2 regions of the Colwellia sp. 6_MG-2023 genome follow, and region 2 is predicted to be linked to the other one. Evidence: riboswitches for the same ligand, from Rfam matches in the RefSeq annotation. Region 2 holds a riboswitch; the other holds the start of a gene.
The links. Region 2 has a riboswitch for lysine ahead of lysC (lysine-sensitive aspartokinase 3). Riboswitches for the same ligand answer to the same signal wherever they lie in the genome.

Region 1: linked by a shared signal. The riboswitch ahead of dapA (4-hydroxy-tetrahydrodipicolinate synthase) and the one ahead of lysC (lysine-sensitive aspartokinase 3) in region 2 are both predicted to bind lysine.

What each region holds. Positions count from the first base shown of each region.
Region 1 covers NZ_JAUOPP010000004.1:3,250-8,336, reverse strand. Annotated here, with positions in the region: gene Q4503_RS03690 (sensor histidine kinase) at 1-255, opposite strand, end outside; gene Q4503_RS03685 (methyltransferase) at 304-1,350, opposite strand; lysine riboswitch at 1,630-1,875, shown strand; gene dapA (4-hydroxy-tetrahydrodipicolinate synthase) at 2,005-2,979, shown strand; gene Q4503_RS03675 (2,3,4,5-tetrahydropyridine-2,6-dicarboxylate N-succinyltransferase) at 2,976-3,725, shown strand; gene Q4503_RS03670 (PLP-dependent decarboxylase) at 3,962-5,087, shown strand, end outside.
Region 2 covers NZ_JAUOPP010000021.1:36,780-41,866, forward strand. Annotated here, with positions in the region: gene Q4503_RS13585 (ElyC/SanA/YdcF family protein) at 83-844, opposite strand; lysine riboswitch at 1,173-1,377, shown strand; gene lysC (lysine-sensitive aspartokinase 3) at 1,508-2,887, shown strand; gene Q4503_RS13595 (sensor histidine kinase) at 3,375-4,697, shown strand; gene Q4503_RS13600 (response regulator transcription factor) at 4,697-5,087, shown strand, end outside.

The DNA of each region.
Region 1 (5,087 bases), on a different contig from region 2:
AGCTGTCACGAGTTTTTTTAGGTTAGCGTTTGCTCTTTTTTCGGCGCCTTTTGTATTTTCAACTAAGTAGGTTACATTGGCTTGAGCAATAGATTTGGCCCAAGCGCGAGTGTATTTTTCTAACTTTAACTCTTCTTGAGTTTCTACAATATAGATAATACTGGTTAGAATAATGACTATTACGAAAGAAGCTACGCCTAAAATACTGGCGAGTAAAAATCTTCGATTAGATATTAATTTATTTTTTGTTTTCATGGCATAACCATCGCTGAAAAAAATACATTTATCAAGTCTGGTTGACCATTAATTAGCTCTACAGTGATAAATGTTAAATCCTTGTTTATTAATTAATCGTTTGGTTGTTCCTATGTATTCTTGCATGATCGGTAAATACTGTAAAAAACTATTGGCAACTATGGTGATATCTCCACGAGGCTCAATATGAGGCTTAATTCCTCTTAAAAAATCCTCACTTGCTTGATAACTGGTTTTGGTGCCTTGATGGAAAGGCGGATTAGAGACTATATGTTGATATTTTCCTGCTACGTTAGATAAACTATTTGAGGCAAAAACAGTACCAGATAAATTATTTAATGCGAGTGTTTTTTGGGCTGATGTTATTGCTAAAGCACTTACATCCAGTAAGTCTAATTGGGTAGATTCAAACTTCTTACCGATAAAACAGCTGATAACACCTGCACCACAACCAAAATCTAGCACTTTTCCTTGCATAAACTGAGGTAAGTTATCTAATAATAATGCGGTGCCAATATCTAACTTCTTCTGACTGAAAACACCTGGCAATGAAGCGATAGTAAGCGATATATTGTTGATATTAATTTGATATTGTTTAAACCAGTCTTCAATATTGAACTGCTTATTTAAATTTTCAGGGTTAACGATGCCGGCAAAGAGTAAACAATGACGTGCAGCATCTATTTTTTGACAATTCTGAAGAAATTCTCCGGTTAATTTAGGGCTAGATTGTATGCCACCTTTCTTCTCGCCTACTAAGATTATTTTAGCGTCGTTGCTTAAATAAGGGGCAATCACCGCAAAAGTAAAAGCAAGTTCATCTTTGCTTTTTGGGAAGTTAATCACAACTAAGTCGTGTTGTCGTTCAGTTTTATATTCGCTAGCAAAACTTGTTTCGACCTGTTTATCAAATTTGTTTTTTATCGCTAAATAATCGACAAAATTAGTATTATGGCAACTTAATTGTGCCTCTGGATTATCAAGTAGATAGCTTTCAATAAAACCATCTGCCATTAAATTAATAAATAAGGGCGTTTTAGCCGATAATAGTGCACTATTTCGTACTAATATTTGGCTGATGTTTGAAGTTGACATAATGATGATTAACAGTGAATAAGTTAGAAGATAGTATTCTACTGTATTCAAGGTTTTTTCTATAGTCTGAATATTTCGATATTGACAGAAAAGTGATAACAATGTTTAAATAGCGGCGTCCCTAATTCAGACTTTTGATTTAATATCAAAAGTTCACCTCTAAATTATTGATATTTTAGATAAACCATCAAGATAAGTGTCAGCAATGTTTATATTTTATAAATGATGACGGCAGTTACTGATAGGAATACAAATAAAATGTTAATAGTTATGAGGAAAGGGGCCAGAAGAGGAGCGTTAACCAGGTAGTTATTATTTGCAATGTTATTTTGCACAGAGATCAAAATCTGATAATAGTAATGAGGGGGATTAGCGCCGAGATAAGTATTTGTTTGATAAAACACTTATCGGTTGTTTACCTTGGTGTCTAACCAAAGTTTAAGGGCTGAATCCCGACAACTGTCACTGATATTGAGCTACCTTAATAGAAGGTAGGTTATAATTGAGTGGAGAGCTTCTGGTCTTTGCATAAAAGCCAATAATAGCCTTAACATAAGGTTGTTATACTTAGCTCTTTATTGTGAATACCTTAAAGCCCTCCGAACTAATTTGTATTGTGCTTAAGCCGATATAAACATTATGAGTTCGAGAGCAATGAATACACAATCACCTACAAATATAAATTCCCAACTTATTGGCAACAGAAACCTTGACGCTTGTTCTTTATGGACAGCTTTAGTGACGCCATTTTTAGAAAATAATCAAATTGACTTTACTAGTCTAGAACGAATCGCAATAGCACAAGCTGAAGCAGGTAACGGTATACTGTTACTTGGTAGCACAGGTGAAGGTTTAGCATTAACCCGTGATGAGCAAATGAGTATTGTTGAGTTTGTGTGCAGTCTACAGCTTAATACACCGTTAATGGTTGCTGTTGGTGGCTCTAATCTAGCAGAACAAATTAACTGGGTTGAATACTGTAATACCTTACCCATTGATAGTTTTTTACTCGGAACGCCACTTTATGCCAAGCCGGGTGTCGTTGGCCAAACACAATGGTTTAAAGCTCTACTAGATGCTGCTAATTTCCCCTGTATGTTATATAACGTGCCTTCTCGTAGTGGCGTGGAAATTCCCGTTGAAACCTTACAAAATTTGCAAAATCATCCAAATTGTTGGGCAATGAAAGAGGCAAGTGGCGATTTACATAAATTTCTTAATTACCGTGAACAATGCCCAGGTGTAGCACTTTATAGTGGTGAAGATGCCATGATGCCATATCTAGTACCGGCAGGTGCGAAAGGTTTAGTCTCGGTCTGCGCTAATGCATGGCCTCAAGCAACACAAACGTATGTTCAACTATGTTTAGTTGGACAAACCAACACTATGTTTCCATTATGGAACAGGGCTGTAGCAGCACTATTTTGTGTTGCTAACCCTATCCCAGTCAAAATGTTAATGCAGCAGCAACAAAATATTAAAACACCGATATTGCGAGCGCCATTAACACACCTTGAATTAACCGATAATACAGAGTTATTGGCATTTGATGAAAAAATTAATCAATGGTTAGTGCAAGCTAATCAATCTTCTTTTATAAATACACATGAAAATAGGAATATCGCATGAATTGGCAAGATGTAATAGCACAATTAGAAACTGGTGCACTACGCGCAGCAACTCAAGATGAAAACGGTAATTGGCATGCCAATGTTGAAGTAAAACAAGGTGTTTTAGCGGCATTTAAAGCGGGTGAAAACATTGCTTTTGGTGATAACTATTTAGGTTTTGTTGATAAACATAATTTACCTGCTCGTCAGTTTACACCTGAGGATGGTGTTCGTTTAGTACCGGGCGGTTCATCTGTACGTGCTGGTGCTCATGTTGCTAAAGGCGTCATTATTATGCCACCGGCTTATATCAACGTTGGTGCATTTGTTGATACCGGTACTATGGTTGATAGCCATGCTCTAATTGGCTCATGTGCTCAAATTGGTAAAAATGTTCATGTTTCAGCTGCGGTTCAAATTGGTGGTGTATTAGAGCCGATCGGTGCTAGCCCAGTAATCATTGAAGATAATGCTTTCTTGAGTGCCGGTGTTGTTATTGTTGAAGGTATTGTAGTGAAAAAAGGCGCTGTACTAGCACCAGGTGTTTCATTATCTAAATCAGTACCAGTATATGATTGTGTTAATGAAGTGATGCGTGAAAAAGGCGCTGAAATTCCAGAAAATGCTATTGTTGTTCCGGGCACTCGCCCTGTAAAAGGAGATTGGGCGCAAGCACAAGGCTTGAACATGGCATGTGCGTTGATCGTTAAATATCGTGATGAACAAAGTGATGCGGCATTAGAGTTAGAATCTATCCTTCGTTAATTGTTCAACTTGTTGCTGTATAGTGCAAGTTAAGCGTTAAAGTACTTATAAATTCTTGGGAAAGTATTTTAATTTTCAAAGAATGGGCTAAACGCTTAAGCATAAAAAACACGGAATATTGATTGATGATCAATTCCGTGTTTTTGCTTTTAACTTGAACTATATAGCTTAAAGCTAGATTATTAATAATAATGAATTAATTGAAACTTACAGTGTAATAAATGAATTGAAATATTATGACTAAACCCACTTGGTTCGACACCAATCTTGAAAGTACGTTATTAGCTCATCAATCGCCCGAAGATGAACAAGGCTATTTTGTCTATCAATTAGATACGTTAAAAAAACACCTTGCGACATTACAGCAACAAGATGTGATTAAGCTTTGGTTTGCTGTTAAAGCCAATCCTTTATCTAAAGTTATTCAAACATTAGATAATGAAGGGTTTGATTTTGATGTTGCTAGCGCCGGTGAGTTATCACAAGTATTAGCACAAGGTGTGAATCCTAGCCGTATTTTGAATACAGGTCCCGCTAAATCTAAAAAACAACTTGATGCTTTTGTCAAAAAAGGTGTCGGTACTTTTGTGATTGAAAGCTTAAATCAACTGACTTGGCTTAATGAAGTTGTTAAGGAAAAGCCAGCTAGTGAAAAACCAACGGTATTACTGCGTGTACAATTACAGTGGCCTGATGGTGAAAAGAATCCATTAGGTGGTAATAGCTTAACGCCTTTTGGTTTATCGGTAGAAGAATGGCAACACATTAAAGTAAGTGACTATCCCGAATTAAATATTTGTGGTTTACATATTTTTCAGTGGGGCAACATGCTCAGTAATGAAAAAATGTATTCCTTATGGGGGCAAATGGTTAAGCCACTCACTGAACTTGCCAACGATATTGGTATGGAGCTAAAAATTCTTGATTTAGGCGGTGGCTTAGGTATCGATTATCTTGGTGAAGGTAAAACGTTGGCATGGCAGCAAATTATTTCCGATTTAGCTGACATTAAAGCCAAGGCTGGCGTTGATGAGCTTTGGTTAGAGCTTGGTCGTTTTGCGGTTGCTGAATGTGGCTATTATGTTGTTCCGGTAATTGATAGAAAAACTAATTATGGTCAAGAACAATTGGTGTTGGCAGCAGGTATTAACCATCTTATTCGTCCAGCAATAACAGATCAACCTTTTCCAGTTACCTTACTTCGTCAGTCGAATGAGTCAAGCCAATACTTTGATTTACATGGGCCTCTTTGTACAAGTATGGATAAACTTGGTCATTTATCTTTACCAAAAGATGTTGAGGTTGGTGATGAATTAGTTTTTGGTTATTGTGGTGCCTATGGGTTTACTGAAAGCATGCCGT
Region 2 (5,087 bases):
AACAAAGTAAAAGCATTAAAACCAGTATTATCTAAGATGATACTGGTTTTTTTAGGTTTACAGTTAATACTATTATTTGATTTTAAAGTAGGCTTTTTAACCACTGCACAAAAAGACCTAAACTTTCGTACCAGGCAGCGGTTGTTATCTGCAGAGATTTACTTTTAGGAACGTAATACCCCCAACCTTTAGGACCATTTATATTTTTAACCATAAAGCCTGTTGGTGCAGGTATTGGCTCTACTCCTTGTGCTTGAAAGTATTTTATTGCTCTTAGCATATGACTTGCATTGGTTACTAATACAACATTATGTCCTTGTACTCTAGGACCAATTAATTGCGCTTCTTCTTCAGTATCTTTAGGGAAATTTTCTGTCATGATTTTATTGGCAGGTACACCTAAAAGAACTAAAGATTGCTTCATTGTTTGAGCATGAGATAACTGATCCTTAATATAATAACCTGACGTGATAATCGTTGCTTCTGGATGTAATTGATAGATCCTTAATACTTCAACTAATCTTTCTAATGAGTTTGTATTAAGTTGGCTAGTTACGGGTAAGGCATCATTAGCAACGTGCCAACCTCCTAGCACTATAATGTAGTCAACAGGTTTACTAGAATGAGTAAAGCTTTCATATTTATTTTCAATATTTACCATTAACTTATCAGAAACCACTGGCATAGAGGATATAGTTAATAATAATCCTGCTGAGATTAAGCACTTAACGCTTCTTTTTGGGCGTTTTCGACAATACAAAAGTGATAAGGTTAATAAAATTAACACTAAATTAATCGGCATAATTGCAGCCGAAATAACTTTTTTTAGTAAAAATAAATCCATTAGGCTCTACATAAGCTAGTAATACATGTTTGTAGCTAGACTATAACAAATGTAACTGTAAAATTGGGGAAAGTTATGCGTACAAAAAATTGCATTGTATTTTTCTACTATTTTGCTTTATGTGCTTAGTTGTTTCTTAAGTTTTAGTCACTGTTTAGTCATCTTTAGTTAAATAGAAATAGGCTTTATTAGTATTGACTATTAAATATAAAAATTATTGTTCCAAATTAACTCTCTTTATAGCCATCTAAAAGTCTATTGCAATTACTACTGAATTCATGTCTAATAGACGGGTTGTTTATACACTTTTAATTTAAGTGATATTTACAACACCAGAAGAGGAGCGATAACTAGATAGATAACGTTATACTGAAAAGTATTAGGAACCACATTCCAACATACGTTATTGAAGGAGATTATCGCCGAGAACATAAACACCGTGGCTGTTTACGTTCGGTCACTAAGGCTGAATCCTTAGGACTGTCACCTGATTTTAGTGTCTGTATAGACTAAGGTGGAGAGCTTCTGGCTGAAAAAGTTACTATGCTCTATGCCTATATTGTTAAATAGGCTAGCCTGTCGAACTGTTCAGTCATGCTCTTCCTGTTTTAATTAGTGAGTATTATTTACTAATGTAAGTTATTGTATTTAGGAAGATTACCCATGGTACATCCAAGTTCACCAAAAGAAAATTTATCCCTTACCGTTGCTAAATTTGGCGGTACAAGTGTTGCTGACTTTCCCGCTATGTTGCGTTGCGCTCAGATTATTAAAAATGACTGTAGTAATCGCTTAGTGGTTGTATCTGCTAGTGCAGGCGTTACCAACTATTTAGTACGCTTAAGCCAAGCAAATTTATCCCTTGATGAACAAGCAGATATTATTGATAAAATTCAAGCTATTCAGTTAAATATTACTCAACATTTGGCAAAAGATGTTGAGCAAGCTTTAAATACTGAAATAAAAGGGTTACTTGAAGAGTTAGCAACGCATGCGTTAAAACAATCGCAACAGCATAGTGTTAAGCAAGGTGATGCCATTCTGTCATTTGGTGAGCAGTTAAGTTCACGCATCTTTGCGCAAGTTTTACAGTCTATTGATGTTAACGGTGCTTATTTTAATGTACAGCAAGTTATGAAAACTAATAGCTTATACGGCAAAGCAGTGGTAGATATAGAGCAATTAAGTTTAGCATGTACAGAGCTTTTAGCGCCTAAATTGACTCAACAAGTATTAGTAACACAAGGCTTTATTGGTCAAGATGGTTTAGGTGAAACAACAACCTTAGGTCGTGGTGGCTCTGATTATAGTGCGGCTTTATTGGCTGAAGCACTTCATGCGAATAATTTATCAGTATGGACTGATGTTGTTGGCATTTTTACCACCGATCCTCGTATAACCGATCAGGCGCGTGCTATAAAAGAAATTAGTTTTGGTGAAGCAGCTGAAATGGCAACTTTTGGTGCCAAAATATTACATCCAGCTACTTTGATTCCAGCAATGCGCCAGAACATTCCTGTTTTTGTTGGTTCAAGTAAAGAGCCTGAAAAAGGTGGAACACAAATCAAAAAATCGGTCGCCTCTAATCCTACTTACCGGTCAATCGCCTTAAGACGAGAACAAACCTTAGTCACAGTTAAAAGCCCGGCTATGTTACACGCGAGTGGTTTTTTAGCACAAGTATTTGGTATTTTAGCTAAACATGAGCTGAGTGTAGACTTAATTACTACCAGTGAGATTAGTGTCGCCCTCACTTTTGATAACCCAAGTGGCTCTACACAAGCGTTAATAACATCAACAGTCGTAGAAGAATTAGAGCAGCTTTGTGAAGTAACCGTTGAACATGGTCTGTCATTAGTTGCTGTTATTGGCAATGGCTTAGATTGTGCAAAAGGCATAGGGCAACGTATTTTTCAAACGATTAATGACATCAGCGTTCGTTTAATTTGTCATGGGGCAAGTGCCAATAACTTATGCTTCTTAGTGAATGAGCGAGATGCGAATAATGTTGTTGAGAAACTACATGGAGAATTATTTAACTAATCTTTTTTGCACTCTATTAGTATTAACTTTTCCTCGTCATTTATTATTACCAAGTAGGAGCTCCGATTTTACTTGGTAATAAATCATTCCAAAAGCCCCTTAGCACCATCTAAAGCAATAAACTATCAATTATTGCTTTCTTTAATTGTGACTCTTTCATCTTAATAATTGGTATATCCTGTTTATATCTCCTTGTTATTATTTTAATACCCAATTACCCAATTACCCAATTACCCAATTAATCATCTCACCGATTATATTCTCATCACTGATATTGTCATTTCGAGTGTAGTGCAAAAGTATGAGAAATATAATTCGAACGTACAGTGCCTATATTAAATATGATGCGTATGATTGATTATATAAAACAAACATAAGGAAAAAATTTTAGGGGTGTTGTCTCTTAAAATTTTGATATTTTAGCACTTATAGTTCAATTAGCTCGTGCATTTTTTATCTTATTCACCTCATTATTGGAATTCTACAAATGAGTATACGTGCTCTGATCAATATGAGAATAATTGCATCAGTACTGTTGATTTTAATTTTTAGTGCAATTATTGCTGTATGGCAGGCAAGAAGCTCAGTAGAGCGAGAAGTGAATTCTTCAATTAACTTAGCCGTACAAATGATTGAATTTGGCCTTAATCAAAGCTCTTCCACTAGTGAAGAGAAAGACGCATGGCTAGACAAGATTGCCACAATGCAACCAGTAAGGCATTTAAATATTTCTGTCAAAAAGAGTGTAAATCAAGTTAAAAATACCCATGCTACTAAGCTAAATGATGATTTAAAGGATGAGAAAAAATCGACACCTCATTGGTTTGTAAAGTCAGTTATGGTCGACTTTTTTATACATCATTATGATATTAAAATTGCGGATGGATCTATCAAAGCGATTGTTATTACCGCGAATCCAATGGATGAAATAAATGAAGCTTGGCAAGAAACAAAGTCTTTTTTTTGCTCTATTGTGCTAATGCTTTTTATTATGTTTTTGACAGTGAACCTAGTGTTTAATGCAATGTTGGATTCCGTTAAAGCTATTTTAACTGGACTTAAACAAGTTGAAAAAGGGCACTTTGATCATGTACTACCTCACTTTAAAATTAGTGAATTTGATGCAATAGCGTTAGAAATTAATGGTATGTCATCAGCCCTTAAAACGGCTCAAGAGAAGAACCAAGCTTTGGCGCGCCACAGTATGCAAATTCAAGAAGCTGAAAGACAAAATCTGTCTCGAGAGTTACATGATGAAATGGGGCAATCGTTAACAGCAATCAAGGCAATGGCGATTACATGTCAACAACCAAAGACAAATGTAAAGGCAGTAACTAGTTCAATTGTTGATATTTGTAACCATCTATCTGTGGTCGTTCGTTCTATGATGAGAACATTACACCCATTAAGTTTGTCAGAGCTTGGCTTAGGAGCCACCTTATCTGAGCTGGTTAGAGAATGGCAAAGACGAAGTAGTGAGGTTCAGTTCGATTTAGATTACGACCAAGCTTTAGAGCATTTAAGTCACGATATTACTATTCATGTCTATCGAATTGTTCAGGAGTGCTTAACCAATGTTGTTCGACATGCAAATGCAACTAAAGTGGTTATTTTAGTCGTTAAACGCGGTGATAAAGTCATGATTACTGTATCTGATAATGGTCAAGGAAAACAGCTTAATACTCCTGGCTTTGGTTTGTTGGGAATGCGCGAGCGAGCTGAAAATTTAGGCGGAACATTTACATTTGAATCTGTATTAAATACCGGTGTTAATGTTGTTGTGGAATTACCTTACTGGGAGGAAAAGTAATGGAAACAAAAAAAATTAAAGTTCTATTAGTTGATGACCATATGGTTGTTAGGGCAGGGTTTAGAATGTTGCTCGACTCTCAACCCTATATTGGTGATATTGTAGACATTGAACGCGGTGAGCTGGCCGTGAAGGAGTATGAACGTTTCCAACCTGATGTTGTTGTGATGGACTTGTCAATGCCGGGTATTGGTGGTTTAGAAGCTATTCGTCGCCTTTGCAAGCATTACCCTAATGTACTTATTTTAGTTTATAGTATTCATGATGAAAAAGTTTATATTGAACGTGCATTAGAAGCAGGTGCACGTGGTTATGTTAGTAAGAATAGTGCTGCTGAAGTATTAGCGCAGGCGGTTGCTGTTATTGCTAGTGGTAAACGTTATATTGAAG